Regions from separate parts of the Endozoicomonas gorgoniicola genome, predicted to be linked through region 3. Evidence: predicted binding sites of a transcription regulator. Region 3 holds the regulator's gene; each other region holds the start of a gene.
The links. The regulator FNR, encoded in region 3, switches genes on or off when oxygen is low (the NO sensors DNR and NnrR bind a similar motif). The targets are predictions, from matches to a motif close to TTGATNTANATCAA.
Positions count from the first base shown of each region.

Region 1: NX722_RS19310 (FeoA family protein) is a predicted target of FNR. The motif match lies at 4,541-4,554, and genes of this name have one in related genera.
Region 2: glpA (anaerobic glycerol-3-phosphate dehydrogenase subunit A) is a predicted target of FNR. The motif match lies at 1,808-1,821, and genes of this name have one in related genera.

Region 1 is NZ_JAPFCC010000001.1:4,250,977-4,261,049, forward strand. Features, by position in the region: gene NX722_RS19280 (RING finger domain-containing protein) at 1-128, shown strand, start outside; gene NX722_RS19285 (HlyD family secretion protein) at 190-1,161, shown strand; gene NX722_RS19290 (ABC transporter ATP-binding protein) at 1,161-2,111, shown strand; gene NX722_RS19295 (ABC transporter permease) at 2,120-3,217, shown strand; gene NX722_RS19300 (DUF4198 domain-containing protein) at 3,290-4,075, opposite strand; gene NX722_RS19305 (hypothetical protein) at 4,137-4,451, opposite strand; gene NX722_RS19310 (FeoA family protein) at 4,644-4,877, shown strand; gene feoB (ferrous iron transport protein B) at 4,959-7,460, shown strand; gene NX722_RS28965 (FeoB-associated Cys-rich membrane protein) at 7,473-7,649, shown strand; gene NX722_RS19320 (flavin reductase family protein) at 7,717-8,328, opposite strand; gene NX722_RS19325 (hypothetical protein) at 8,507-8,629, shown strand; gene ggt (gamma-glutamyltransferase) at 8,701-10,073, shown strand, end outside.
Region 2 is NZ_JAPFCC010000001.1:5,692,745-5,702,817, reverse strand. Features, by position in the region: gene glpK (glycerol kinase GlpK) at 1-537, opposite strand, end outside; gene NX722_RS25675 (MIP/aquaporin family protein) at 660-1,478, opposite strand; gene glpA (anaerobic glycerol-3-phosphate dehydrogenase subunit A) at 1,918-3,576, shown strand; gene glpB (glycerol-3-phosphate dehydrogenase subunit GlpB) at 3,573-4,886, shown strand; gene glpC (anaerobic glycerol-3-phosphate dehydrogenase subunit GlpC) at 4,896-6,092, shown strand; gene NX722_RS25655 (DeoR/GlpR family transcriptional regulator) at 6,236-7,033, shown strand; gene NX722_RS29020 (DEAD/DEAH box helicase family protein) at 6,960-7,169, opposite strand; gene NX722_RS25650 (hypothetical protein) at 7,144-7,473, opposite strand; gene NX722_RS25645 (DUF3037 domain-containing protein) at 7,573-8,376, opposite strand; gene NX722_RS25640 (HipA family kinase) at 8,373-9,104, opposite strand; gene NX722_RS25635 (hypothetical protein) at 9,261-9,518, opposite strand; gene NX722_RS25630 (hypothetical protein) at 9,550-10,073, shown strand, end outside.
Region 3 is NZ_JAPFCC010000001.1:515,487-525,559, reverse strand. Features, by position in the region: gene NX722_RS02410 (heavy metal translocating P-type ATPase) at 1-2,314, shown strand, start outside; gene ccoS (cbb3-type cytochrome oxidase assembly protein CcoS) at 2,317-2,517, shown strand; gene NX722_RS02400 (sulfite exporter TauE/SafE family protein) at 2,571-3,290, shown strand; gene hemN (oxygen-independent coproporphyrinogen III oxidase) at 3,466-4,851, shown strand; gene fnr (fumarate/nitrate reduction transcriptional regulator Fnr) at 5,174-5,932, shown strand; gene NX722_RS02385 (adenine phosphoribosyltransferase) at 6,037-6,579, shown strand; gene NX722_RS02380 (hypothetical protein) at 6,712-7,245, shown strand; gene NX722_RS02375 (TraR/DksA family transcriptional regulator) at 7,246-7,581, opposite strand; gene ttcA (tRNA 2-thiocytidine(32) synthetase TtcA) at 7,990-8,922, shown strand; gene NX722_RS02365 (DUF547 domain-containing protein) at 9,005-9,865, opposite strand; gene NX722_RS02360 (DUF547 domain-containing protein) at 9,960-10,073, opposite strand, start outside.

The DNA.
Region 1 (10,073 bases), 3.7 Mb from region 3:
ATGACATACCCCATAAAACCCAAAAACGCGCAAGGCCTGAAAATCACGGCTACCCGGATCCTCACTACGTTGACCGACTGATTGAAATACTTAAGGAATACGGTATAAGAGATCCGGATGACATATAAAGCCTGTTTTTTTCAGGAAGTGTTATCATTGCGCACCGGAGAAAAATAACCGGGTGATGCAATGATCACTTCCAGACTTCACGCTTTTTTATCGCGCCTGCCTTTTCTCTTTGCTTTCAGCTTGATTCTCTCAGGCTGCACCAACGACTCCTCCAGGCGGATTCTGGGTACGCTTGAGCGCGACCGTATTGTTCTGTCTGCCACTTCGTCTGAAATTATCGTAGAGGTTCTCATACCGGAAGGTTCCAGGGTGACAGAGGGTGACCTGATTTTGAGGCTGGATGACCAGAAGCAACAGTCTGTGGTGGCTTCGGCACAGGCTGAAGTGGAGAGAGCTGAAGCTTACCTCGCCGAACTGAACAGCGGCGCACGACCGGAAGAAATAGCGGCAGCCCGCGCACAGGTCGCCAGCCAGAAAGCACTGTCTACTGAAGCCAGGAAAAACTACGAGCGCATCTCGGTACTGGTCGGAAAAAACATGTTAGCGCAGTCTGACCTTGATGCTGCGCTCGCCAGACAAAACTCTCTGTCTGCCAACCTGCAGAATGTAAAAGACAAGTTGCAACTGTTGTTGAAGGGGACACGGGTTGAGACCCTTGAGCAGGCTGAAGCCTCGCTGGCCAGAGCCAGGGCGGCTTTAAAGCTGGAACAGCAAAAGCTGGATGAACTCTTCCTTTATGCCACCAGGGACAGCTGGCTCGACAGCCTGCCCAGACACAAAGGCGAAAAGGTTGCAGCAGGAACACCGCTGGCGATTCTGCTGGCAGACAACGTCCCCTACGCCCGTATTTATATTCCTGAACCGTTTCGCACCCGGGTCAGTGTCGGCGACAAACTGGCTATTCATATAGACGGCGTAGATCGTATTTATGCTGGCACTCTGCGCAAGGTTGCCCTCGATCCGGCGTTTACCCCCCATTACGCCCTGAATGAAAAGGAGCGATCCCAGCTGGTGTATCTGGCAGAGGTTCAGCTGCCGCCCTCAGCTGCAGAACTGCCAACAGGCATTCCAGTTCAGGTGGAGTTGCCCTGATGCCCGGGCTGGCCATCAGGGCAGAAGGGCTGACCCGAAACTTCGGGGACTTTGTTGCCGTCAATAATCTTGACCTGATGATTCCGAAAAAAACCATTTATGGCTTTCTGGGACCCAATGGCTGCGGCAAATCCACCACTATGCGCCTGCTGACCGGACTGCTGACACCCAGCGCCGGACAGGTAAAAGTGCTGGATATGGACATTCCAAAAGACTCGGAAGCCCTGCGACGACGGTTGGGCTATATGACCCAGAAATTTTCCCTGTACGATGACCTGTCTGTAGAAGAAAACCTGAAGTTTATTGCACAGATTTACAACCTGCCCGCCAAAGCCTGCAAGTCCCGCATTGAGCAGCAGCTGTCAGAGTTTGGTTTGAACCAGCGTCGTAAACGGCTGGCTGGCAGCCTGAGTGGCGGCCAGCGGCAACGCCTGGCCCTGTCCGCTGCCACCCTGCATCAACCGGAGTTGTTACTGCTGGATGAACCCACATCTGCCGTTGATCCGGAAAACCGCCGGGACTTCTGGGAAAACCTGTTCGACCTCTGCGAACAGGACACCACCATTCTTGTTTCAACCCACTACATGGATGAAGCGGAGCGTTGTCATGGGCTGGCTATCCTGGAATCCGGCTGCAAACGGGCAGATGACTCCCCCAAAGCACTGCTGGAAAACCTGGGCGCCCATGTGCTGGAAGTCGATGGTGATAACCTGCGACAGGTGAAAAGCACCCTGGAACTTCTGACCGGGGTTTTATCCACAGCCCAGCAGGGTACTCATTTGAGAGTTCTGGTTAACGAACATATTTCAACACCCGAGCAATGGTTGCGTCAGCAGTCCCCTGAACTGATGGCTGACCGCACTATTCGACAGGTAAGACCCAGCCTGGAAGATGTCTTTGTGCAATGCACGAGGCAGGAAGCAAGTACCGGACAAGACAAACGGCAGTAGGAGTCTATATGAACAGCCTGCAGCGCATTCTTGCTATTTTCCTGAAAGAACTTCGGCAGCTGGCAAGAGATAAGCCCACGTTTGGCATGGTGGTCATGATTCCCCTGATTCAGTTACTGCTGTTTGGCTATGCCATTAATACCGATGTGCGCCATTTGCCCGTGGCCGTTGTCGATTTTGCCGATAACAGCGGCAGCCGCGCAATAATCGCTGCCGTTCAGGCATCACAGGCAGTCAATGCCATTCGTTATGAACACAGCGTCTTACAGGCTGAAGAAGTCATGCGACAGGGGGATGTGCGCGCTATCCTGATTATTCCAAAAGATTTTGAACATCGTATGGCTCTCAGGGAAACCGCAGCCCAATGGCTGGTTGATGGTTCCGACCCGATGATCAGCAGTGCCATAAAACAGCTGAGAGATATGTCAGCAGGCGAAGTACCCGGTTTTTATTCCGAACCTATAAACCCTCTCTTTGAAATTACCCTTTACTACAACCCTGAGCAGCGGGCTGTGGTGAACATTGTTCCCGGTCTGGTTGGCGTTATTCTGACCATGACAATGATCATGTTCACCTCAGCGGCTCTGGTTCGGGAACGAGAGCGTGGTAATCTTGAACTGCTGATCACAACACCGGTAAAACCTATGGAACTGATGATAGGTAAAATAGTGCCGTATGTTTTTATCGGATTGCTGCAGGTATGGATTATTCTGGCGCTCGGATTCCTTATCTTTTCAGTACCGGTTGATGGCAGCGTGGCTCAGATGCTCTGGGCAACTCTGTTGTTTATCGCAGCCAGCCTGACCATGGGATTAATTCTCTCGACTCTGGCAACCACGCAGTTGCAGGCCTCGCAGATGACCGTGTTTATCTTGCTGCCTTCGATACTGCTCTCAGGCTTTATGTTTCCTTTTGAGGGTATGCCCAAAGCAGCTCAGTGGCTGGCTGAACTATTGCCAGCCACTCATTATATGCGACTGATGCGGGGCATTATTCTGCGCGGTGCCAGCATCAGCCACATGTGGATGGATGTGATAGCACTCGTCGTCTTTACCCTGTCGGGTATTGTGATTGCCGCCATGCGGTTCAAGAAAACTCTGGACTGACTGTCCAAAACAAAGAAGCTGGCAAAAGCCAGCTCCAGATAATCGTTTTAACAAACCAGTGCGGTGTTCAGGTTATAACTCTTTGGCTTCAATCCAGAGCACGGCGTCCTGAGACAGCTCTTTACCTTTGTACTCGGTTTCAGGACCAGCACCCATGCAGGCAAATCCCCAATGACCGGCTTTGGGGATACCAAAAGTAAACATGCCGTTCTCATCGGTATAAGCGACAATGGCTGACGCTGGCGGCTGACGATGAACCGTTTTACCAAAGGCATTGGCTTCACTGTCAATGTCGGTGTTGATAAATTCGATTTCACACTCAATGCCTGCCGCTGGCTTGCCGTCGGAAAGCACCTGGCCGGTAAAAGTACTGCCCGCAAAAATCTGGTAAGGCTTGTTTTTGGGTACGATTTCTGTCAGCAGTCCTGCTGGCTCGTCCCAACCATTTGGCACACCACCCTTGTTAACAATGCGCTTGGTGAACTGCTGAATATAGGTATCTTCAGAAGCTTCAAAGTAAGGAGCCGGAACCAGTCCAAAAATATAATCGCCATTACGACGGATTTTGTGCTTCACCTGATAGGCATCTGCAGAGTTGTCAGGACCTTTCCATGTCACTTTTTCCAGATTATCCCGAAGGTCGGTTTTTTCACCCTTGAACTTAACAAAAAATTCTTCAGGTTGCCCCATGTCCATCACATGGCCGTTTTCCATGGGATGTCCGAAAACCAGCTTCGTATCAAGAGTAGCAGGCTTGTCATGCTGAGAATCGGGTGTGTACATCAACTGAAAGTGGGCCTGAGAAGCCGCAGAAAAAGCAAGGGCTGCAACACTTGCTGCGAATGCAATTTTTTTCATAGTTTAACCAGGTAATAGAGCTATTGATTGACTGACTATTGAATTAATCGACAACGATTAATTACCCAACGATGTCCTTGCCATTAATTTCAATACTGTGGCCGGGGCCACCATTAAACAGAACCTTGTATTCGCCGGATGGTTTCTCGAACTCTATTTCGCTATCCGCGTTCAGCTTGCTTTTGGTCAATTCCTTACCGGATCCATCAATAATCAAGATTTCGGTACCTTTGGCTGAGGAGCCATCCGAGAAACCACCCTCACATAAAACTGTGTTATCGCCAAAGTCGTAACATGAAAATAACGGTGTATGTGCCAGGGCAATTCCCGGTAGAGAAGCTGCAATGAATGCTGATAATGCAAACTTTTTAATCATAATTTTATGCCATACAAAAAATATTTGTCGGCATAATAAAAATCATCAAAACCATTTAAAAGCAAGAATCATTCTCTTTTGACAATGCCTTGACTTAAGTCAATCAAATGATAAAGGTTATCATTTACGACTACTCCATTCTGCAACGAATCCTTATACTCAAAACCCTTTTATTGCGTTCAAATAAACAGTATGAAGAGACCCGTTACTGAACTAAATGTTGGAAAGAATGCCGTTATATATGGTCACAACTCAGAGGGCGCTATTCGTCAGCGTCTTCTGGATTTAGGCCTTATGCCGGGTGTTGAAATTAAACTCGTCAGGCACGCACCTATGGGAGACCCCGTAGAAATTAAAGTAGGCATGACAAGTATTGTCATACGAATAGCGGAAGCTGAAACAGTCATAGTGGATGCCAGCGCCTGACCTGGCGAAAGCGCCTGATCTGGCAAAAGCGCCTGCTGCGGAAATTGTACGACACGCATTCACTGTTGAGCGGAATATAGCATGCAAAGAAAAAAAATCTTACTGGCAGGGCAACAAAATGCCGGTAAGTCCACACTATTCAACCAGCTGACCGGAGCCCGGCAATTTGTTGCTAATTATCCGGGGGTGACTGTTGATAAAAAAACAGGTTATTTCTCTGACCAGAATGGTGACTGGCAGTTAATCGATTTACCCGGCACTTACAGCCTGACCAGTTTCTCCCTGGAAGAGCGTGTTGCCCGCAAAGCCCTCAGAGAAGAACAGGCTGACGTTATCCTTAATGTCATGGACGCAGCGAATATCAATCGTTCCCTGCACCTGACTCTGCAACTGCTTGAACTTGAATTACCCGTCGCTCTTGCCCTGAACATGATGGACGTGGCTCGTTCCGAGGGGATTGAGATACAAACCGGGAAGCTTGCAGAAAAACTGGCCATACCTGTTGCTGAATGTATTGGTCGTACCGGCCAGGGAATAGAACGGCTTTCAGACACCCTCACTCAGGCACAACCAGGTGCTTTCAGAACCTCTTACCCCGAGCTTGAACAGAGCATTTCTGATATTTCCGGGTCATTAAATGAACTGGATATCACCGATATGCCAGCCATTCGCTGGCTTGCATTGCGACTACTCGAAGAGGATCAGGAGGCCAGCAACTGGCTTGCCAGCCAGATCGAACCAGACCAGTGGGAAAAGCTGAAACAAAAGGTCGCCACTCATCAGGCTGCTATTAAAACCAGACTGGACTCGGGCATAAATGACTACATTGTCGCCCAACGACAGAAAACCGTTGCAGACATTCTCTCACATTGTGTTGAGGTCAAACGTGAAGACCTGAACAAGAAAAACGTCACTGAACGTGTAGATCGTGTTGTACTGAACCGTTTTGGCGCTCCCCTGTTTCTTATCGCCACCGTATTTGTTATTTATCAGTGTGCCATTGTTTACGGTTATGAACTCACCAATTACTGGTGGCCTTATCTGGCTTCCTTCAGGGAACTGGTGGCCGGGGTACTGCCAGAAGCCGGGTTCCTGCACGACCCTTATGTGCGCTCGTTAGGCTTATGGATCATTGATTCTGCCAATACACTTCTTAACTACATCCCTATCTTTTTAATCCTGTTTGCCCTGATCGCCATTCTGGAAGACTCAGGTTATATGGCGCGCATTGCGTTTATATCGGACCGGCTACTGAACAAATTTGGTCTTCACGGTCAGAGTACGCTGCCCCTGATACTGGGTGGTGTATTTGCCGGAGGGTGTGCAGTACCCGGTATCATGGCAACCAAAGGAATTCCGGACAACCGGGCGCGACTGGCGACCATCCTGACGGTTCCCTATATGAACTGTCTGGCAAAAATACCGCTTTATACGCTGCTGCTGGGCATATTCTTTGTCGATAGCATGTCCCTGATGACCTTCTACATATCCACCTTTAGCGTTATTGCCGCACTTCTGGTTGCCAAGCTGCTAACCCGGACCGTCTTGCAAAAAACAGAAACTGCTCCCTTTGTGATGGAGCTGCCAAGGTATAACCTGCCGACCCTGCGAAGTGTTATTACCCGCTCGCTGGAGCGAACCTGGATGTATGTTCGTAAAGTAGGAACCATTGTCCTGGCAGTTTCTACGGTTATCTTTGTTTTGTTGCAGTTCCCCGGTATTTCCGAGGATAAAGAGCACATCGCACAGCAGCGTGCCGAACAGGCCGTGGCGACCTTCGACAAAGCCATTCGGGGTACACACTATGCCGAAAAATTTGACCACACAAATCTTCCGGCACTGGTGAACTTCTACACCGATTTCAAGCGCGCCAAACTCAATGCCCGTGGGGCTGAGGCTTCAGCCACGATCAATAGCCAGTTCAAGGCCCGTAACGAAACCTTCATGGCTGTGGTCGCACCTGCAAAAGGGGACAGGGATGCAAGAAAGGCTAATCGTGCCCTGAGAAAGCTATCTTCCGCACGCAACGCTATTCGTCGTGACATCAATGAACAGCGTCTGGAGGCCTCACTGTTAGGCAGCCTTGGTCGTGCATTGGAGCCAGTCAGCCAATATGCCGGTTTTGACTGGAAAATCAATGTTGCGCTGTTTTCTTCTTTTGCAGCCCGTGAAAGCAGTGTCGCCACCCTGGGCGTACTGTTTCAGCAGGACGAAGAGAGTAACCAGAAACTGGAACAGCGCATGGGCGAGTCCAATGAGTTTGCCGGCAAGGGGGCAGTAGCTGCCGTGGCACTGATTCTGTTCTTCATTCTTTATCCTCCCTGCCTGGCGTCTGTCATGATGATCAAGGTGCAAACGGGTCAGTATAGATGGATGCTGTTGTCTATTCTGCTGCCCACCCTGATCGGATTCACGGTTGCCTCCATCGCTTACTCCACCGGCAACCGTTTGAATCTTACCGGAACAGAACTGATGTCACTGGCCTGGTTTTCAGGATTGGCACTACTGCTGCTGATCGGTTTAAAAGACTGGGTCAGGAAGAAAATACAGCCATCACAAAATATCCCGGTCACGAATCTATAGGGGAGGCAGGCTATGTATGAGCAGGCTAACAGTTTTCTGGATATTCTGATCACCGCCGTGGTGATCAGCAGTGCAGCTTATTATCTTTATCGCAAACTGTGGAGGAAAAAGAACGTCTGTGGAAGTGGCTGCGACTCCTGCCCGAGTGCAACCAGCAAGAAACATAAGACACAGGGAAGCTGTAAATAAAGGGCACTGAAGCTTAGAATTTACCGCTGTCCGTCATCCCCACCTGTTGGGGATGACGGCGAAAATGCTAATCCAGTATCGGTCGGTCGATGGCAAACCGATCCCTGGTGGTGGAATAGTAACTGCCCTCCATACGCCCTACCGTATCGAGCTTACTGACGTTAATACGATCACCGTCTTTCAGTTCATCATTTACATGAATATGACAGATCTGCCCCAATATCAGATTGCCCGCCAGAGGGTCGTTGCCAAATGAAATCAGATCGTGCAAACGACACTCATAATGAACCATCGCTTCCTTAACAGAAGGCGGCTTAACCAGGGATGACGGCATGGCAGTCAGCCCTGCCTGTTGCAGCTCGTCAATATGATGCTCGTAAGGAGCGGAAGTCTGGTTCATGGCATCGGCAATGTGATGACTGACAACATTCACCACAAACTCCCCGGTATTGCGGATATTGTTCAGGGTGTCTTTGCTTTTGCCAGTACCGTCCAGCAAAGGCGAAAAACCCAGCACAGGAGGGTTAACACTCACCACATTAAAGAAAGAGAAAGGTGCCAGGTTGACAATACCCTGATCGTCAATACTGGACACCCAGGCAATCGGTCTTGGTGTCACGGTACTGATCAGTAATTTGTAGACATCCTTTACAGGGGTCGCAGTTGGATCAATATGCATGGCCGGTTCTCTTTATAATTCAGATTTTTGGACGGCTTATCAGTATAGACATAACCAGAAAACAATCGCGACCGCCAGTCTTCTCCAATATGAAATGAGCCTCACGCTTTTGGATCTATAGTCCATGATTACAGGATGAAAATAATCATGAACACGAGGCTCATTAAGACCCTTCAAAGTGGGCGATGTTGATCCAGGAGGAGCTTCTGTCGACCATACGACGACAACGGATATAGCCAGAACCATTGCCGGTGGCTTAATGGAGGCGGTTCTGAGATTATCTGAATACTTGAAAGAGTGATATCTCCTTAAAGAACAGGCTTTTTGTTGCCTCAGCGATGAAAGGCCTGTTTTAAGCACGGGAACAGGTGCATGCGTATATATAAAAACAAAGTATTCACTACCTTCAGACAGCTGGTGTTGTGTGCATTGGTGGCATGGCTGCCAGTGTGTCTGAAAGCCTCTTCTATTGATAACGAAGACATTGCGTCGGAGGCTGCCAGCGGGTTATCAACCAAGGCTGAAGTCATTGCGGATCACTTTATGGTGTCCGCAGCCAATCCTCTGGCAGTCAAGGCCGGTTACGATGTATTGAAAGCCGGTGGCAGTGCCATTGATGCCATGATTACAGTGCAGACGGTGTTGGGGCTGGTTGAACCCCAGTCATCGGGTCTGGGTGGCGGTTCCTTTGTCGTATATTACGACGCTGAAAAAAATGAGCTGACCACATTTGATGGCCGTGAGACGGCACCTGCTGCGGTAACACCCGAATTGTTTCAGGATAAAGACGGCAAACCATTAGCATTTTTTGATGCCGTCGTGGGTGGCCGGTCTGTAGGCACCCCGGGTACGGTCAAATTGATGTCGGATCTTCATGCCCGGTATGGCAGGCAGTCCTGGGAATATTTGCTTAAGCCGGCGCAGGAAATGGCTGAAACCGGTTTTAAAGTGTCTCACCGCCTTGCCAGTGCCATTGAGCAGGATAAAGAGCGATTAAAGCATTACCCGGATACACGTCAGTATTTCTTCAAAAAAAATGGTCAGCCCCTGGCAGAAGGTGACGTACTGAAGAATCCGGAATACGCCAGAACACTGAGTATTCTGGCCAAGCAGGGAGCCGGTGCGTTTTATCACGGAAAGATCGGTACACAGATTGTTAAAAAGGTTCAGGGGATAGAAGACAATCCCGGACTACTGACACGCAGTGATTTATCCAGTTACCAGATAAAGGAACGCTCTGCCGTTTGTGCGCCTTACCGGCAATACAACGTTTGTGGTATGGGGCCTCCCAGTTCTGGCACGCTAACTGTTGGTCAGGTTCTGGGCATTTCGGCTCATGCGAACCTGGCGTCTTTACCACGCAACAGCGCTGAAGCCTGGCAGGTAATAGGCGACGCAACCCGGCTGGCTTTTGCAGATCGTAATCGTTATATGGCAGACACAGACTTTGTGCCTATGCCGCAAGGATTGCTGGATCAGCAGTACCTGGCTGAACGAGCCAAACTTATTACCAAAGGCACTGCCCTGACTCAGGTTGCCCCCGGGACACCTGACTGGGATAAGCCAGTTGCCCGGGCTGATGATCAATCTTTGGAGCTGCCCTCCACGAGCCATATCTCCATTGTGGATAAGGGCGGAAACATTGTCTCCATGACCAGTTCCATTGAAAATGGTTTTGGCTCCCGGGTGATGAGTAGTGGTTTTCTGTTAAACAATGAGCTGACGGACTTTTCTTTTCGCAGTTA
Region 2 (10,073 bases), 5.2 Mb from region 3:
ACGACCATTGGTCAGCTTCCAGGTCAGCCAGGTGTCAATAGTACCGAACAGCAGATCACCTTTCTCGGCACTTTCGCGAGCGCCTTCCACATTATCCAGAATCCACTTGATCTTGGTGCCGGAGAAGTAAGCATCCAGTACCAGGCCAGTGGTTTCACGAATATGACTTTCCAGACCCGCTTTCTTCAGTTGTTCACAGATATCTGTCGTACGACGGCACTGCCATACAATCGCGTTATAAACCGGACGCCCCGTGTTCTTGTCCCAGACGACGGTTGTCTCACGCTGGTTGGTGATGCCCAGAGCAGCCACTTCATCAGAAGGGATACCCGTTTTAGCCAGCACTTCTGTCAGAACCGAGCTTTGAGTCGCCCAGATTTCCATCGGGTCGTGCTCAACCCAGCCTGGCTGAGGGTAGTACTGAGTAAATTCGCGCTGGGAAGACCCTACAATATCACCATCGTGGTTGAAAATGATGGCGCGGGAGCTGGTTGTACCCTGATCCAGAGAAACAACGTATTTTTTTTCATTGGTCATAATCTTAATTCCTTATTGTTCAGCCCTGAATAATCAAACTTCGGGCTAATCAGGGAGCGCGCCACATTCAACACACTGTTATTCAGGGGTTGAGAAAGGCAGCGCTCATTTTATTTATTGATTCAGGCTGTCTTGATTTCACAGCCCGGCGTTGCACACTCAACCGGCTCAACCTGTTTACCCAGCAGGTTGATGTAGGTCCATGCACCGGCCATTGCGCCAGCGATTGGAGCAACAATTGGAACCCAGAAGTAAGGGTTAGAACGAGCGCCGGTCAGAGCCACCTCGCCCCAGCCAGCCAAAAAGGCAAACAGCTTGGGACCAAAGTCACGGGCAGGGTTCATGGCGAAACCGGTCAGAGGGCCGAAAGAAGCGCCAATAACAGCAATCAAAAGACCAATCAGCAGGGCAGACAGGGCGCCGTTGACAGCACCGTTGTTATCATCACCAATAGCCAGAATGCCAGCCATCAATACGGCAGTAATCATGAACTCAACTGCAAATGCCTGCATATTGCTCAGGGAAGCGTGAGCGTAAGTAGAGAATATACCAGCCGTTGCCAGACTTTCTTCAGAGCCACGAATAATACCGTTAGCCAGTTCATAGTCTGCAAACAGGCTGCTATAGAGGAAATAAACCAGAGCAGCGGAACAGAACGCACCCAGTACCTGGGCCAGAATATAAGGCAGAACTTTATGCTTCTCAAAGCCTTTGAATGCGGTCAAAGCGAGAGTAACAGCAGGGTTAAGATGAGCGCCGGAAACGCCACCGGTCACATAAATGGCAATGGCAACCCCCAGACCCCAGACAATGGATACTTCCCACTGACCAAAATCAACGCCAGCCAGAACCAGTGCGGCCACACAACCAACACCAAAGAAAATCAGAAGCCCTGCACCAATAAATTCGGCAAGGCATTCTCCTAACAGTGATTTACGCATAATAATAAGTTCCACCCATCCAGGTTATGACATTGGTTAATTCAGACCTGTCTTCTAATAAATTCAAAGTGGTCTTAATACGGGGTGTATTTTTACAAACAGCAACAAACCTTATCAATACTTCAAAATTGATCTAAATCAATCAATGTTCAGGAAATGTGCGCTTTTTCGGAAATCACTCACAAAAAAGGGCATTAAAATAACATTATTTACCAATCGAATGAGCTCTCGTTGATAGAAAGTTCTTATTTTTTCATAAAAAAACTTCAAACATTAACAATGTAATCATTAGTGCATCCAATAGAACATCAAACGAACAAGTACGAACATTGATCCAGATCATTTTTTAATTTCAGTTGCTTATTTATAGTGCGCACCAACGATCATAAACGAACATTAAAAGACACCTCACCGTTAAACGTTATCGAAAGAGTACCGAATGAGACAAATAGAGACCGATGTCGTAATTATTGGCGGTGGCGCAACAGGCGCTGGAGTCTTGCGAGACTGCGCACAGCGTGGTATGCGTGCCATTCTGGTAGAAAAGGACGATATTGCGAATGGTACAACAGGTCGCAACCACGGTTTGCTTCATTCAGGTGCTCGCTATGCCGTAACAGACCAGCACTCAGCGGTTGAATGCATCAAAGAAAACCAGATCCTGAGAAAGATCGCCGGTCACTGCATTGAAGAAACCGACGGTCTGTTTATTACTCTGCCGGAAGACGAACTCTCTTTTCAGGACAAATTCATCAACTCATGTCATACCGCTGGCATCCGTGCAGAAGCCCTGACACCAAAAGAAGCCCTGCGTATAGAACCTAACGTCAACCCACAACTGCTGGGTGCGGTACGGGTTCCGGATGGCACCATTGACCCTTTTCGCCTGACGGCCTCTAACATTCTGGATGCTGAAGAACACGGCGGTCGCCTGATGAATTACACCAGGGTAACGGGTCTTATTATTGAAAATGGTCGTGTATGTGGTGTCCACTGCATGAATATTAAAACCGGCGAACTCATTGATATCCGAGCCCTGCAGGTAGTAAATGCTGCGGGTATCTGGGGACAGCAGATTACCGAATACGCAGACCTGTCCATTCGAATGTTCCCCGCTAAAGGCTCTCTGCTGATTGTTGATTATCGCATTAACAGCATGGTGATTAACCGTTGTCGTAAACCAGCGGATGCCGACATTCTGGTTCCGGGCGACACCATTTCCCTGATTGGTACCACATCAGAAAAAATTCCTTACAGCGATATCGAAAATATCCGCGTCACTCCAAACGAAGTCGAAACCCTTCTGGCAGAAGGTGAGAAGCTTTGCCCGATTATGGCGAAAACCCGTGTATTGCGTGCTTATTGCGGTGTCCGCCCGCTGGTGTCTCTGGGTGACGATCCATCCGGTCGAAACATCAGCCGCGGGATTGTTCTGGTTAATCACGGTGAAGCCGACGCTCTACCCGGTCTGATCACCATCACCGGCGGTAAGTTGATGACCTATCGCCTGATGGCAGAAATGGCCACCGACGCTGTGGCAAAAAATCTTGGTATCACCAAACGCTGCGAAACCGCAGAAACCCCACTGCCCGGAGCCAAAGGAAAAGATGCAGATGTGCATGCACCCCAGGTGTCTATCCCGGTTTCCGGTTCTGCGAAATACCGTCACGGTGAACGAGCCGCTAAATTCCTGTCTGACGATAAAAAGCAGAACGCCATTATCTGCGAGTGTGAAATGGTGACCCGCGGTGAAATTGAATACGCCGTTAACAATCTGAACGCGAAAGATCTGGTAGACCTTCGTCGTCGAACCCGTATTGGTATGGGTCCCTGCCAGGGCGAGATGTGTTCCTGTCGTGCGGCAGGCATCGTCAGCGAAATGACACACGCTGACAACTCAGAAAATGCTCTGGACAGTATTGGAGAGTTTCTGCAGGAACGCTGGAAAGGTGTTCGACCCATTCTCTGGGGTGATGCCATGCGTGAAGCTGACTTCAGCTATTGGGTATACGACAATCTTCTGGGTTATAACCAGCTGCAATCCCTTCCAACCCCTGTCTCAGAACAAAACGACCACGTCGCTGTGGAGGCCGTATGAAATACAACAGCATTATTATTGGCGGCGGCCTCGCCGGGCTGACCAGCGCTATCCGCTGTGCCGAAGCGGGTCTGAAAACAGCCCTCATCAGCGCCGGTGACAGCGCCCTGACCTTCGCTTCCGGTTCAATTGATGTTCTGGGTATTCGTCAAAATAACTCACTGGTGCAATACCCATTTGAAGAGATCAGTCATCTGCCATCAGACCATCCCTACCGGAAGCTGGGTGCTGCTCAGGTTAAACAGAGCCTGCACTTTTTTACTGAGCAAATGGCTAAAGCCGGTATCCAGATGTCCAGCCATGGACAACAAAACCACAGTCGCTTAACCGCTCTGGGTGCCATTCGTCCGGCCTGGCTGAGCCAGCCGGGTACTAAAGCACTGTCTATTGCAGCGCCAGCGGCAGGTCTGCGTCGTGTCGCCATTATTAACATTGCAGGCTTCCGCGATTTTCAGCCAGCACTGGTGGCGGCAGGTATGAAAAAGCATCCTGAATTTACCGGTGTTGAATTTACCGTGGCAGACATTAGTGCCGAAACCATCAAAATTGATGCCAGAAATGCCTACGAACTGCGTTCTCTGGAAATGGCTCGCCTGCTTAAGCGTGATCTGTTCAGCCAGCCAAAAGGCCTGACTATTTTTGCGTCAGCAATCCAGAAAGCAGCGGGCAACGCTGACCTGGTGGTTCTGCCATCGGTACTGGCGGTTGAAAACGGCAACGAACTGATCAGCCAGCTTGAAGCTCATACCGGACTGCCTGTCTGCGAGCTTGCCACCCTGCCCCCTTCCCTGCCGGGCATGCGAATGGCGAGCGCCCTGAGGCAGCGTTATCGTGAACTCGGAGGCTTGCTGCTGGAGGGCGATGAAGTTCTGTCGGGTTATTTTGACAACAATCAGCTGCGTTCAATCAAAACACGACTAAACCCTTCTATGCCGCTGGAGGCTGATCATTTTGTTCTGGCAACCGGCAGCTTTTTCAGCCGTGGTCTCGACAGCAATCCGTCCAGCCTGACCGATAAAACGTTCAACCTGGATGTCGTGGAAACCGGTCAGCGTGAACAATGGTCAAACGAACGGTTCCTCAATGGCAGTCAACATGGGTTCAGTTACTTTGGTATTGAAACCAGCGAACGGTTCAATCCTTATCAGAACGGCAACGCAATCACTAACCTGTACTGCGCCGGTGGTGTACTGGGCGGTTTCAACCCGGTAGCCGAAGCCAGCGCCGGTGGTGTTGCCATCAGTACGGGATGGTTTGCCGCGAACCAGATTATTGCGCATAGAAGCGACTCATCCGGGACAGCGAAGTAAGAGGCAGTTATGTTAAATCTTATTAATACCAGTTTTGACAACTGCATCAAGTGTACTGCGTGTACCACCCGTTGCCCGGTGGCAGAAGCTAATCCCGATTATCCGGGTCCAAAACAGGCGGGGCCGGATGGTGAGCGACTGCGAATCAAAAACCCGGAACTGTACGACGAAGCCCTGAAGCACTGCACTAATTGCAAGCGCTGCGAGGTGGCCTGCCCTTCCGGTGTTCACGTCGGTACCGTTATTCAGCTGGCAAAAGCAAAGCATGGTGGTTTTAAGAAAGGGCCGAGGGAGTTCATGCTGAGTCACACCGACCTGATGGGCAGCCTGTCTTCACCGGCAGCGCCCATCGTCAATACGGTGACAAAACTGAAGCCGGTGAAAAAACTGCTGGATAAAACCCTGGGAATTGACGAACGTCGTACACTGCCAAAGTACACAGGTCAGACTTTCCGCAGCTGGTTTAATAAACAATCTGGCACTCAGGAACAATTCAAACGGAAAATCAGCTTCTTCCATGGCTGCTTTACCAACTACAACGACCCAACCGTGGGTAAGCATCTGGTCAGCGTTCTCAACGCCATGAACATTGGCGTCAGCCTGATGAAAAAAGAGAAATGCTGTGGTGTGCCTTTGATCGCCAACGGCTTCTTTGACAAGGCTCGTAAAAACGCTGAGCTGAATATGAACCAGTTCGCCCGGTCACTCACAGAAACCGAATGTGTGATTGCCACCGAGCCAAGCTGCACCATGACACTGCGGGATGAATATCCGGAAGTGCTGGATGTCGATAACAGCGATGTGAAAGACCGGATTTTCTTTGCCGCAGCCTTTATCGCCCGTGAGTTTGCCCGGGGCAATCAACCGGATATGAAGCCTTTGAAGCTGCGCGTGGCGTATCACAGCCCATGTCACCTGATTAAAGCCGGTGGTGTGATTCATACCATGGAACTGCTGAGCAGCATTCCGGGGCTGGAAGTGATTATGCTGGACCAGAAGTGCTGCGGAATGTCCGGCACCTATGGCTTCAAGAAAGAGAACTACAACACTTCCCAAAGCATTGGTCAGGGTATTTTTGACCAGATTGAAGCACTGGGCGTGGATTATGTCGTTACCGACTGTGAGTCCTGCAAAATGCAGGTTGAAATGAATACAGGTCACACCGTTTTACATCCATTGACGCTTTTGGCTCAATCTTTGACCTGAGCCAAACAAAAGGATCAATGGTGACAGTATGATCCTGAAGCGGGCTTTCAAAAGCAGTATTAGAAACCCGCTTTTTTTATGCTTTCAGGTCTGCTGACCTTTTATGTTTATTATTTCTGCCATTGACCATGTATTAAATGCTTATGGATGCCGAGAAAACCAACCGACCTTCTACCCAACTGCCACAAAGCCGCCGTCATGAAATGATCATTAACCTGATAAAGCAGGAAGGCTTTGTTACCACGGAAGGATTGGTTCAGCATTTCAGCGTGACGCCACAAACCATACGACGGGATTTGAATGAGCTGGACCGGCTCGGACAAATCAGTCGTCACCATGGCGGCGCCGGACTGACCAACAGCAGCACTGAAAACACTCAGTACAGCGAACGAAAGAAGCAGCTGAGTTCAGAAAAAGACCGCATTGCCAGCGAGCTGGTTAAACGCATTCCTGACGGTTCTTCGCTTTTTATTGATATTGGCACTTCCACTGAATCCGTCGCCCGAGCGCTTCTGAACCACAACCACCTGAAAGTTGTCACCAATAATTTGCACGTCGCCTCTATTCTTCTGGCTCGGGATGATTTCACGGTCATCATTGCCGGTGGCGAAGTCCGTAATCGCGATGGTGGCATTATGGGAGAGGCCACCCGGGATTTTATCAGTCAGTTCCGCATGGACTTTGCCATCACCGGCATCAGCGGCATTGACCTGGACGGTACATTACTGGATTTTGACTACCACGAAGTACGTGTTGCTCAGGCGATGATGGAAAATGCCCAGAAAACCTTTACCATCGCAGACCACAGCAAGTTTGGTCGCACTGCCATGATCCGGCTGGGGCATGTAGAAGACATTGATACACTGTTTACCGATGTGCAGCCACCTGCTCCACTGATGGATCAGCTGAAACAGGGGCAGACAGAAGTGGTTGTGTGTTAAAAATCATTATTCCTACGCGAAGACCGACTTTTTTGACTTTTTCAACCAGAGCTATCGAGGTACGGGTTTTGCCGGTTCCGGTGGCCATAACCAGCAGTGATTTGCGCTGATTATGAGTCTCGAAGGTGGTGGCAATGTTCTTTAGTGCCGCTTCCTGGTAGTAACGCCCGGCAATCTCTTTGTTGACCAGAGCGCTTTCGATGGATAAACGCCCTGAGCGTCGATCGATCAGGTGTTGTAATTCTAAGAGTGCTTTCGTACGGCTTTTTCAGCCACTTATCAATGCGGTACATTTCCCGCACGGTTCTCTCAAGTGCGTAGCGGGCAAAAAAACAGGCGCCTCTTGGGTTTAACCGGATCTGGCTTTCTGCTTGCTGGGCAAGTTCCTGCAGCTCACCCCACTGGTCAGCAACAACATCCAAGAAAGAAAAGTTCGACATCCCCGGCTCCGGAATACAAAAGCATTTATTCCGTACATTTGTACCATTGCGAGGCCGGGGTAAAAAGTCGGGGTTTCCCCTTCATGTGAAGAGGAAGGGTCAGGATTTTGCAAAAGATTTTATGATGCCAATATCGCCAGCCTGAATCAGGTCACCGAAATTTTTTAGCTTTTTCTCCACCAGTTTCCAGGCAAGGTTAAAGTCGCTGCTCTTTTTGAGCGGTTTTTTAACCGGGATCAAAATTTCTTCAGGTAGGGCTCCAAAATCCTTCAGGGTGTCCAGTTTGCTGGCCCACCTGTTCCCGTGCTCAATGATCGCCTGAGGTTTGTTCTGGTTAAAGAACAAAGGCTGCACCGCCCGGTACCTGGCCTCTTTTTTCTGGACTAAAGGCATTGTGACTCTGTAAGCATCAGTACCCAGGGTTCGCTTTTTAAATTTATGCTCCAGGTTTATTTCTCGCAGCATCTGACCAATCTTACGCTGTAGCTCGCCCTCATAGTCAGGAGCTTTAGCAAAATCGTGCATGACAAAACGACCAAAAAGACCATCTTCAACCTGGTCGAATGTATTAACCATTTTAACTCGCTCGTCACTGAACCTCAGAATGGTTTCCAGAGGCCTTACCAGGCTGTCAAAAGCTACCTGTGCCGTTATTTGAGCATCTCTTATTGCTTGTACGTAATAGCCTAACTCTTCTTCCAGCCCCTTTATGGCGCTCAGGTACACATTTCGTTCCAGATGGTTAAAAAAGTGTGTTAATCGGGTGGTTTTACTGGTTTCAAGCCTGAAAGCAAATATATTTTTCTGGGGAATAGCCAGCACTACCCCTACATTCGCAAACTCTCCTGTTTCGGGGTAGGGCATGAACTGTACTATGGCGTACCGGCAAGCGTACTTATTCATTTCATGCTCCAAAAGTCATTGTTCTTATACTCTTCAAGTATGGCTAAAAGGGCGGCAGAGTCTAGCTCAAAGGGGCGTGTCTCCTCAAGATCGCGCCAGGGCCAGACCTCCTTAATAACATCAACAGCAGGCTGAAATTCTGATATTGCCTGCGCTATCTTATCGCGATACTCGGCAATATGTGCCAAATCAGTAAAAATCCTGTGCTTTGCCTCAGAAAATATATGGTGCTCGAAGAATGATTCTTCGGTGACTTCGGAATCAAACGCAAGATTGTGATCAATTACCGCAAGCTTTTCTTCATTAGAGACCCAAAGCAGATTAGGGTTCCCATAATTTCTGTCACCATTTTTTACCCACCAGTCAAATACAAGCAAGTCGCTTTGCAACTCAGCTGACACTTTGTGAGCAATTAAGTTCGGCTGCAACCACTCAGCATGCTTCACTTCTCGTGAGGCAAAGCAGACGCCACTACCAATTTTTTTCATTGAGTCCGGTAGGTACTGATGCAAACACTCATCGATTTCAGCCAGGCAGAAATCTGCTATTGGCAGCCCAAAGGCCTGGGCAAGCTTGCCACAGATCCATTCCCGAGCCTGATCATCCCTGCCCACATTATGACCCTTGACGTAGTAATACTGCTGATCAGCTCCAAGGCAGCGGAAAACACCGCTGTAACCCTGCTTTAGTTCTGTGAGTACTTCTTCTATCTGAACAAGAGGTTCCAACAGGTTTAACTCCTCATCCCTGCTAAAGCAGCGTTTAAAACACTCGTTTTTATAATACTCGTCCGCTTTTGTAAAATGAGTTTGTCTGAGCATTTCTACTACGGAGTGGGCTTTCCATCTAATGTATTACATATGAAATACCTTTTACAGGGGGAATTATCTCCCACCAAAACTGATACAAAAATCCTCCCAGCCTTCCCAAACGGCATGCTTTAACGCTTTGTGTATCTGGCTTACAGCTGTTCCCTGAGGCATATCCCGAAATTCAAATACTGTTGTGATGCGGTTAACTTCATCATCACTATCGACACGAACACTCTTTCTGTGTGTGGTCAGGTCTTTTGCCATACTGCGTAAACGTTCTTTGCAATCGGGTTCGCCTTCGTAAGGAGTCAGCTCGATATTTACCATCATGACATTTTGCCCTTCCGGAATGACTGAAAGAGTGAACGATAGACCAATGGATACTGTGCGTACATTACTGGAACCGCTTAAAAAAGAGGTTCTGGCTGAGTTTATAGAACAACAGGTTGATAACGGAACATTGTCCCTGAAGGACATTCGTCGTTTTGTCGCCCTGCATCTCAGGAAAACCTCCGATCAGCAAGATATAAAGCCCGAAATTCACTTTCAGCTGTACATCAACAGCATTGTGAACCATCAAACAGACGGCGTTGTCAGCATGCTGGAGTCATTCTGGCAAGATGAACAGTACCGGCAGGGTCTTGATTTTCTGATGACGTTAACACGGATGTTCATTAAGGACTGGCAAGAGCCTGAGGATGAATACTGGTTCAATCGGCACTGGGAAGACCCGCCTAAAGAGGTTGAGGACTATTCAACCTTTGTTATGTTTATGGACCAATATCTGGCGAAAGCGGTTTTAATGGCTGAGCTAAAAGAGCCGGAAATCGACAAATTGTGCGCAGAAATAGAAAACCTTGCCAGCCCGGCTGATGCCTGTGGTGG
Region 3 (10,073 bases):
CACCGACCCGGGACTACAGGCCGGCAGCATTACCCGGCGACTTCAGGAAGAGCTGTTGATCTACGACAGGGACGAGATTCAGAACGATTTTGTAATTGCCGTCGATTCGTCACTCAAACAGGCCAGCCTGTTAATTGAAGGCATTACCTGTGCCGCCTGTATCTGGTTGCTGGAAAGCCACATTAGCACCCTGACAGGGGTTGACCGGGTCAGCGTCAACCTCAGCACCCATGAAGCCCAGGTGGTCTGGAATCCTGAACAGATACCACTGAGTACCCTGCTGCTGCATATTCATCGTATTGGTTACAAAGCCCACCCATGGCGTGCAGATCGTCAGGAAGCCCTGTTAAAAGAAGAAAATCGTCGTTTTATTAGACGACTGGCACTGGCGGGCATTGGCACCATGCAGGTGATGATGTATGCCATTGCCCTCTATTCAGGGGCGATTACCAATGATATGAGCGACGCTTATCGTGATTTTATTCGTTATATCAGCGCTCTGGTGGCCACACCGGTTATCCTTTATTCTGCCGCCCCTTTCTTTAAGGCAGCCCTGCGCGATCTCAGGGTGCGTCATCTGAGTATGGATGTGCCAGTCTCCATCGCCATTGGCGGTGCTTATATCGCCAGTTTATGGGCCACAATAAACGGCAGTGGCGAAGTGTATTTTGATTCGGTGTCGATGTTCACCTTCTTTCTTCTGATGGGTCGCTACCTTGAGCTTCGAGCCAGACATGCCACATCCAGAGCCGCAAGGGCTCTGCAAAACCTGCTACCCTCCAGCTGCCTGAAGCTGGTTGATGGTGAGTATGTCCGGGTACCGGCGCAAGAGCTGCAAAAAAACGACTTTGTTCGTGTTTTACCCGGCGACTCGGTTCCGGCTGACGGCATTATTACCTGCGGCTCCAGCCGTTTTGACGAATCCATGCTGACCGGCGAAAACCGCCCGGTCGCCCATCAAGGTGGCGACATCGTTATAGGTGGTAGCCTTAATGTAGAGAACGCCATTGAGCTGAAGGTCACCCAGACTGGCGCAGAAACCCGCATGTCTGCCATCATGCAGCTGCTTAACCATGCCCGGCATGACAAGCCGGCTATTGCCAGAATGGCTGACCGGGTAGCCGTTTGGTTTGTTGCTTCGGTGTTGATTGTTGCCACCACCGTCTACTGGTACTGGTCCGCAGCGGCCGCCGAAGACGCTTTCTGGATTACTCTGTCAGTACTGGTGGTCACCTGTCCCTGCGCTCTGTCACTGGCCACGCCTACGGCGCTCACCGCTGCCACTGGACATTTGCACCAGCTTGGTTTCCTGATCACAAAAGGGCATGTTCTGGAAGGTCTTGAGAAGATTACCCATGTTGTCTTTGACAAAACAGGTACGCTGACCCGAGGCAATATAGAGCTGAGTGAAGTGCGTATGGTTAGCCAGAGTCACTCAGAAAGCGATGTAATACAAATTGCTGCGGCACTGGAAGCTCATTCAGAACACCCTATTGCGAAAGCTTTTCAAACGACAACGTCGACGTTATCAGTACAGACAGTGAAGACTTACACCGCACAGGGCGTTGAAGGTGTTATAGACGGCAATGTTTACCGGATAGGCAAACCCGATTTCTGCCTGCCAGACAACAGCCCGGCAAGACCGGAAGGCACTGGTCAGTGGTTACTACTCAGCCAGAACCATACAGCCCTGTGCTGGTTCCGGATGATGGACGACAGTTTGCGTCAGGAAGCCTGCGAAGTGGTCAGCCAGTTACAAAACCGTGGAATAACCGTGACGCTGCTCAGCGGAGACCAGACAAACGTGGTTGCCACTGTCGCTGAAGAGTTAAATATCAACCACTGGCAGGCACAGGCAAGCCCCGACGACAAGCTTGAGTTTATCAGGCAGCAACAACAACGGGGTGAACGGGTTCTGATGGTGGGCGACGGCATCAACGATGTCCCGGTTCTGGCAGGGGCAGATATTTCACTGGCGATGGGTACGGCTTCCGATCTGGCAAAAACCAGTGCCGACGCCGTCCTGCTATCTAACGACTTAAGTCGTTTGCTGGATGCCTGGCAGCTGGCTCGCAAAACCCGTTCAGTCATTCGCCAGAACCTGACCTGGTCACTGCTGTATAACCTTAGCGCACTGCCTCTGGCAGCAGCAGGTCTGATCGCCCCCTGGATGGCAGCCATAGGTATGGCACTGAGTTCACTGATTGTTGTGGGCAATGCCCTGCGCCTGGGTGGACAACAAAAAAACAGCCGTGTCCCGGTTTCTGAGTGCTCAGAACCACCCTCTGTATACAACCCGGCCATAAGGATATAAACATGGAAAGCCTGTTTATTCTCATCCCCCTTGCCGTTCTGTTTATTGCCCTCGCCATCAGGTTGTTTTTCTGGGCAGTAGACAGTGGGCAGTTTGATGACCTCGAAGGTCCGGCTCATAGCATTCTTTATGAAGACAAAACAATAAAGCCAGAAACTGACACATGTCAGAGTAGTGGGAAAAAAAAGCCTTTAGAATCATAAATATGCAAAACACATGATCTTTCTGAGAATAATAAATTACTGGATATATTGAGATGGAGCTAAGCCATACCATGCCTGTTTATCTGACCGCGCTCAGTATCGGACTGCTGGGCAGCGCTCACTGTATTGGCATGTGTGGCGGTATTACCTCGGCGTTAAGCCTGTCGCTTCAGGGCAAAAATCGCTGGCAGACAACGGTCTTAATGCTGACCTATCACCTGGGCAGGATAGGTAGCTATGCACTGGCTGGTTTTATTCTGGGTAGTATTGGCTGGTATCTGGGCGACCTCAGTCGTGGACTTCATCTGGCCTTGCGCGGTGTCGCAGGCATTATGCTGATCGCCATGGGGCTTTATATTAGCGGTTGGTGGCGGGGCCTTATGCGTCTGGAACAGTTTGGTGGACGACTATGGAAACATATTCAGCCAGCAGCCAGTCGTTTACTGCCGATTCGTAATCTGCCTAATGCCCTGACGCTGGGCAGCCTCTGGGGCTGGCTTCCCTGCGGAATGGTCTACAGCACACTGGTCTGGAGCGCCACTCAGGGCAATGCCCTGCAATCGGCCTTATTGATGTGCCTGTTTGGGCTCGGTACCTTGCCCGCTGTCTTTTTAACGGGTCTGTTTGCCAGACAGTTAACCTCGCTGATTCAGGCAGCAGCTACCCGCAACATTGCGGGCGTATTAATGATCCTGTTTGGGCTCTGGGCTATTCCCGGTCCACATCAAAAATGGGTTATGTCTTTACTGGCCATGAGCAGTCACTCAATGTAGCCGGTACGACCTCATCTACCTGACCCTGATCAATTAAATCAAAGAAATGTAAATTACGCACCCTACCTATTGACACACATCAACTTTATCTATCCACCCTTTTCGTAAACTAAAACAACATTTCACAAGGTCGACGGCTGACTGATGACCTGACAAGAACAACATGAGAAAAACTATGAATAACACACCCGTGTGGGATACAGGACTGATTAGCAAGTATGACCTGTCTGGTCCACGCTATACCTCATACCCAACGGCAGTTCAGTTTTCTGAAGACTTCGACAAGCAGCATTATCAGTCCAGCGCCTGGCGTAGTTCAGCCACAGACAAGCCTCTGTCGCTGTATTTCCATATTCCGTTTTGCCAGCACGTTTGTTACTACTGTGCCTGCAACAAGATTGTCACTCAGCGCAAAGAGCAGGCAGACACTTACCTGAACTACCTGTTCAAAGAAATTGAGCTGCAGGCAGACCTGTATAATGACGATCAGGAAGTACAACAGCTACACCTTGGGGGCGGCACGCCCACTTTCCTTAATCAGGAACAGATTTCAGCGTTGATGAACAAGGTATCTGAACACTTCAAACTGTCCCACGGGAGTGACATTGATTACTCCATCGAACTGGACCCTCGTGAAGTAGACTGGCCCATGATGGCGACATTGCGGGACCAGGGCTTTACCCGCATCAGCATTGGCGTTCAGGATCTGGACCCGGTGGTACAGCAGGCGGTTAACCGGGTACAAAGCGAAGCGCAAATTGAATCGGTTCTTGATGCAGCCCGCACCATGGCATTCAAATCGGTTCACATGGACCTGATATACGGGCTGCCGCAACAGACGCTCAGCGGATTCATGACTACCATTGATAAGGTGATCGCGATGCAACCCGATCGTCTGTCGCTGTTTAACTACGCTCACCTGCCACATCGCTTTATGCCACAGCGTCGAATAAATGAGAGAGACCTGCCACCTGCCGATGTCAAACTGCAGATTCTGCAGCAGGCGACCCGCAGGTTACTGGACAGTGGCTATGTTTACATCGGCATGGATCATTTTGCACTACCCGATGACGAGCTGGCAGTAGCACAGGAAGACGGCACGCTGCATCGCAACTTTCAGGGTTATACCACACACAGCCAGTGTGACCTGATAGGTATGGGCATCTCTTCTATCAGCAAGGTAGGCAACACCTATATCCAGAACTATACAAATATGGCTGAATACCAGTCTGCTATCGAGCAAAGTCAGTTGCCGATTAAGCGCGGTCTGAAAATGACCAGAGATGACCAGATTCGTCAGAGTGTCATCAACGAGCTGATCTGCCATTTCAGACTAAAACCAGAAACAATTGAGCAGCAATATTCTATTGATTTTCCCAGCTACTTTCTGTCTGAACTGATCAACTTAAAACCACTGGCACAGGATGGTCTGATCGTCATAACACCCGAAATTCTGGAAGTCACACCGGTAGGCAAACTGCTGATACGAAATATCTGCATGGTGTTTGACCGGTATTATCAGGAGCAAAAAAACACGAAGCTTTTTTCTAAAGTGATTTAATCTGGATATCCTTTTACATAGATCAGAGGTTAGTCGCTCTAACTCTGATCTGTGCAGTGCTCAATAAGCCGACAACAACAATGAAACTCCTGCTTCTTAAAGGGCGTCGTATAAAAAGTCGCAAACACCCTGCTCAAACCCAGAAAAAGGGCAAAGCATTCACTAATAAGACCAGCTATCAGCCGCAACATAATGCGACTTACCGAATTAAGTTCAAAAAACAATCAATATCAACATTCGTAAGTCAACACCGCACTTACACTTTCCAAATATTTTCCATACAATAGTCAGCGTTTTGCATTTAAGACCTTGAGGGCACTCAATGACGTCTAAGCCCAACGTCCGACAACCAAGCCATGTGGCATGCAGGGATTGCAGTCTCAGCTCTCTGTGCCTGCCGCTGGCGTTGAGCGTGAAAGACATTGACAATCTGGATCGAATCATAAAACGCGGCCGCCCGCTGAAAAAAGGGGAACACCTGTTTCTGGAAGGAGACCCGTTCGACAGCGTATACGCTGTGCGTTCCGGGGCTATCAAAACCTACACAGCAACTAACGAAGGTGAAGAACAGATTACTGCCTTCTACCTGCCAAGCGAAATCCTCGGCCTGAGCGGTATGGACACTGACATGTATCCGGTCTCCGCCCAGGCCATGGAAACCACCATGGTGTGTGAGATTCCGTTTGAGCAGCTGGAAATGCTGTCTGACGAATTCCCGGAGCTGGGTCGTCACCTGATGCGCCTGATGAGCAAAAAAATCAGGGAAGACCAGCAAATGATGATGCTGCTGTCCAAGAAGAATGCAGACGAGCGTATCGCTACATTCCTGATCAATCTTGCCAGCCGTTTCCGTCGTCGTGGTTTCTCATCCCAGTCTTTCAGACTGTCCATGTCCCGTAACGAGATGGGCAACTATCTGGGTCTGGCAGTAGAGACGGTTAGCCGTGTTTTCACTCGTTTCCAGAAAAACGGCCTGATTTCGGCTGTTGGCAAGGAAATTGAAATTCGTGACGCAGTTCAACTATGCTCTCTGGCTGGCGGAAAAGCCGCTGATATTGAACAGATCATTGCAATAAACTGATTTGATGTAACCTGTTCACACTGTCGTACAGTCCGATGGCACCGTACGGCAGTGGTTTTCTCCAAGCCATGATCAGCACTTTCACAGCATATGGTTGCCACTTCATGATCATCGACGATTTTTATCTCAAGTCCCAGATTCGTACTGTTCCCGACTGGCCCAAGCCAGGCATTCTGTTCCGGGATGTTTCCACCATTTTTGAAAACCCAAAAGCCTGGCGTGGCGTGATGGACAGTTTTATCCACCGTTACATGGAGCTGGATTTCAGCCATATTGGTGCAATGGATGCACGGGGCTTTCTGATCGGCTCCAACCTTTCCTATGTACTCAACAAGCCTCTGGTTCTGTTTCGCAAAAAAGGTAAACTGCCCGCCAAAACCATCTCGGTAGAATACGATCTGGAGTATGGAACAGCCAGCCTGGAGGTTCATGCCGACAGCCTGCAAAAAGGTGACCGGGTCTTACTGGTTGACGACCTGATTGCAACGGGTGGCACTCTGCTGGCTGCGGTTCAGCTCATTGAAAAACTGGGCGCAAGAACCATTGAGGCGGCAGCGATTATGGACCTGCCTGACCTTGGCGGCTCCCGTCGTCTGCAAAATGCAGGCGTTCCCACCTTTTCGTTGTGCGCCTTTGAAGGGGAATAAGCTCTGTTAGAGTGAGTCAGCAGCTCCTCTTTGTATGGCATCTCTTACAGATTATTTCCAAAATGGCAGATGCTTCAGTATTAAGCCAGTGATACGATAAAACGAGTATTAAACCTCACGAAGGATCAAGGTATGGGAATTTGTGCAAAGGAATTGCGCCATTACGTTGTCCGTCCCACCCTGAAGCATCTCAAAATGTGGAGCCCAACCGCCGAAAACCTGTTGCTGGGAACAGCGGCCAGAGAGTCAGAGCTGGGGTTTCATATCAAACAGGATCATCATCGGGCTCTGGGGATTTATCATATCTCTCCCCGAATGCACCGGAATATCTGGGACTTTTACCTGGCAAAAAGGTCAGAACTGTCGAGCCTGGTCAGAGGCCTGGCCAGCCAGAGAGAATTTCTGTGTCACCCTCACCATGAACTGGCCACCAACCTGTCCTATGCAACGGCGATTGCATGGCTGATCTATTGCCGGACTGAAAAAAGCATTCATTCCTTACCAGAAGACGATATCAAAGGACTGGGCAAACTGTGGCACAACTATTTCCACCGGCATAACCCGGGGTCAGTGCAAAGCTTTGTAGACAGTTATGAAAGGCTGATCACAGGGGAAACCAGCCAGGCCAGTAAAAATCAGGCGACAGCCGTCATTCGAAGTCTTTAATCAACTACGACTATCACGCGCTTCTGCACACTTGATGCAAAGATCGGCATAAGGCATAGCGCCCAATCGGGCGGAGGCGATCTCATCACCACAGACGACGCAATAACCATACTCATCATTATTCATTCGATCCAGAGCCAGATTGATCTTATTCAGCTCAATTCTGGCCTCATTCCCCAGTGCATCAATAACCTCATCATTTTCCCGCTCCTGAGCCTGCTCAGACCAGTCTGCACTGGCTTTGCGAGTGACGTCTTTTTTGATGCTATGCAACCGCTCATTGAGTGCTTCCCGGCGGTTTAGCATCCAATCTCTCAACTTTTTGTAATCACTCATAAAAATCCCCTGAACATTGCGTTTATCGAAGATTATTGTTAGTACTGGCTATCCCTGAGTTACCGTTATTCAGCTTAAACAGCCATGAGCAAAGGAAATTATTCGGCAAGCCGAAAAGCACTGCCCCTGAATGGTTTATACAGGTTAAGTCAACATTCCCTGATAGCGTTCTGATTCATAGCCAACTGTCTATTTTCAGCACAGATTAAAGTTAGCGGATGATTTCAACCCTGTAGAACATTTTATCTCATATAATGACACACTCTGCATATACCGAAACAGCACCAGAACATTGATCTACATCAACAACGCTTCCGGGGTGACTGTTGGTAGAAGCACCGGATTGCGGCTGAATATTGCACACAGCTATAATCTCCAGCTTTATTTCGGAATCAGTGTTCTAAACCTATGAGTTCGTCCACCCTGACTGGCGCAGAAAAATACAGTTTCAATAAACTCCAGAAAAAACTGAGACGCTTTACCGGCAAAGCCATAGAAGACTTCAATATGATTGAGGAGGGCGACCGGATCATGGTCTGCCTGTCAGGGGGTAAGGACAGCTACACCATGCTCGACATCCTGATGAGCCTGCAGAAAAGCGCCCCCATTCGTTTTGAGCTGGTCGCCGTTAACCTGGACCAGAAACAGCCGGGTTTCCCGGAGCATGTTCTGCCTGACTATCTGGACAATGTCGGAGTGCCTTACCACATCATTAACCGCGACACGTATTCAGTGGTAAAGTCCAAGATTCCGGAAGGTAAAACCACCTGCGGCCTTTGCTCCCGCCTGCGCCGTGGTACGCTCTACTCCTTTGCAGAGGACATCGGTGCCACCAAAATCGCCCTGGGCCACCATAAGGACGACATCGTTGAAACCCTGTTCCTGAATATGTTTTATGGTTCCCGCCTGTCTGCCATGCCCCCCAAGCTACGTTCAGACGATGGTCGCAACGTGATCATCCGCCCCCTGGCTTACTGCCGCGAGAAAGACATCAGCCGTTTCGCACAGATACAGAACTACCCGATTATCCCCTGTAACCTGTGTGGCTCCCAGGAAAACCTGCAGCGACAAAACATTAAAGCCATGCTGGCAGAATGGGAGAAGAAGCACCCAAGCCGAATCGAATCCATCTTCACGGCTATGCAAACTATTGCCCCTTCGCAGATGGCAGACACCGAACTGTTCGATTTCGCCAGTCTGACAGTAGATCGCTCCGGCGAACGCAAGCCTTATGAGTTTGAAGACAGTCAGGAGATATTCTCAGGTAATATTCCGGAAGCCATGCCTGCCGCTGAAGACAATACTGTGCAGGTCATCAATTTCGAACCAGCCTCTGCCTGATCTGTTTTCGTTCATCCCTGGTTCTGGCATCTCACGAAAAGGACAGGCCAGAACCGGGACGGGCAAGACTGGAAAGTAATAATCAACGACGAAACTCATTCAGTTTCCAGTTATAGTGGTAACTGATTCCACCCTTGTAAGACTCGAGGCGGGTTCGAAGTCCGGGGTCAGCAAACTGCAACAACTCTTTCCAGACTCCTTCTTCGCCGGAATAGTCTTTGCCGGAATTGTCTTTACCCGCAAAATCATCGCTATACCAGTCAAAGATTTTCGACAACACCAGTCGCCCACTGACAAAGTTGACACCTTTACTCTGGTTGATAAAGCGTTTTGCCGCCTCATCCATCTGGGCTTCAATCCGTTTGCCGGAATAGGCTTCCGGCGCAATATCAGGACAGCCAATACTGGCACAGTTAACCGCATAGTGTATTCGGGGGTTATTCCAGACAGGTCGCAGAATACGATGCTCAATATCGTTCAATGACAGTTCTTTACCTGCAATGGTAATCAGCTTATCGTCCCAGGGACCAACACGAAACCAGCCTTTGCCCAGCTTGGTGATAGATTTCACCGGATAGTTTTTTAAAACCAACTCTACAGTCAGAGCATTATAAAGATTAATCCAGTAAGCCAGCTGCTCGTTTTTGTTCAGGGTTCCGGGGTCGTACTCAGACAAATTTTTTAAATAACCACGTAAGCGTTCCGAATTCTCACGGCTCACACCGCCGTAAACAAAGGTATACATCTGCTGCTTTTCAGAGAAGCGGACGTATTTATCCAGAATAAACTGCCAGTCGCTGTGCTCAACCTCTAGCTTGCTGCGGGGATCATGCTTGTCCCAGAATGACCAGTAGTCCTTTTCGGGGGCTGCCCGGAGTGTGGATACCTGAGACATCAGGCAGAAAAGCATCATCAGCCGGGCTGCCCTTCGAATCCAAGCCATATCATTTCATCCCTGAACTTTTTCAGTACCTAGATCAATCGGCTGAAATCTACAGTGATAAAGCAACCGGCAAAGCCAGACTCATTTCAGAGTGCTACCGGCTGTCATTCAGGCTCCATCTGTACTGATAGATCAATTCGCCTCTGTACTTGTCTATTTTTGCAGCCATAGCAAGCCGGCTGTTTTCCTTAATATGCCTTAACAGAGC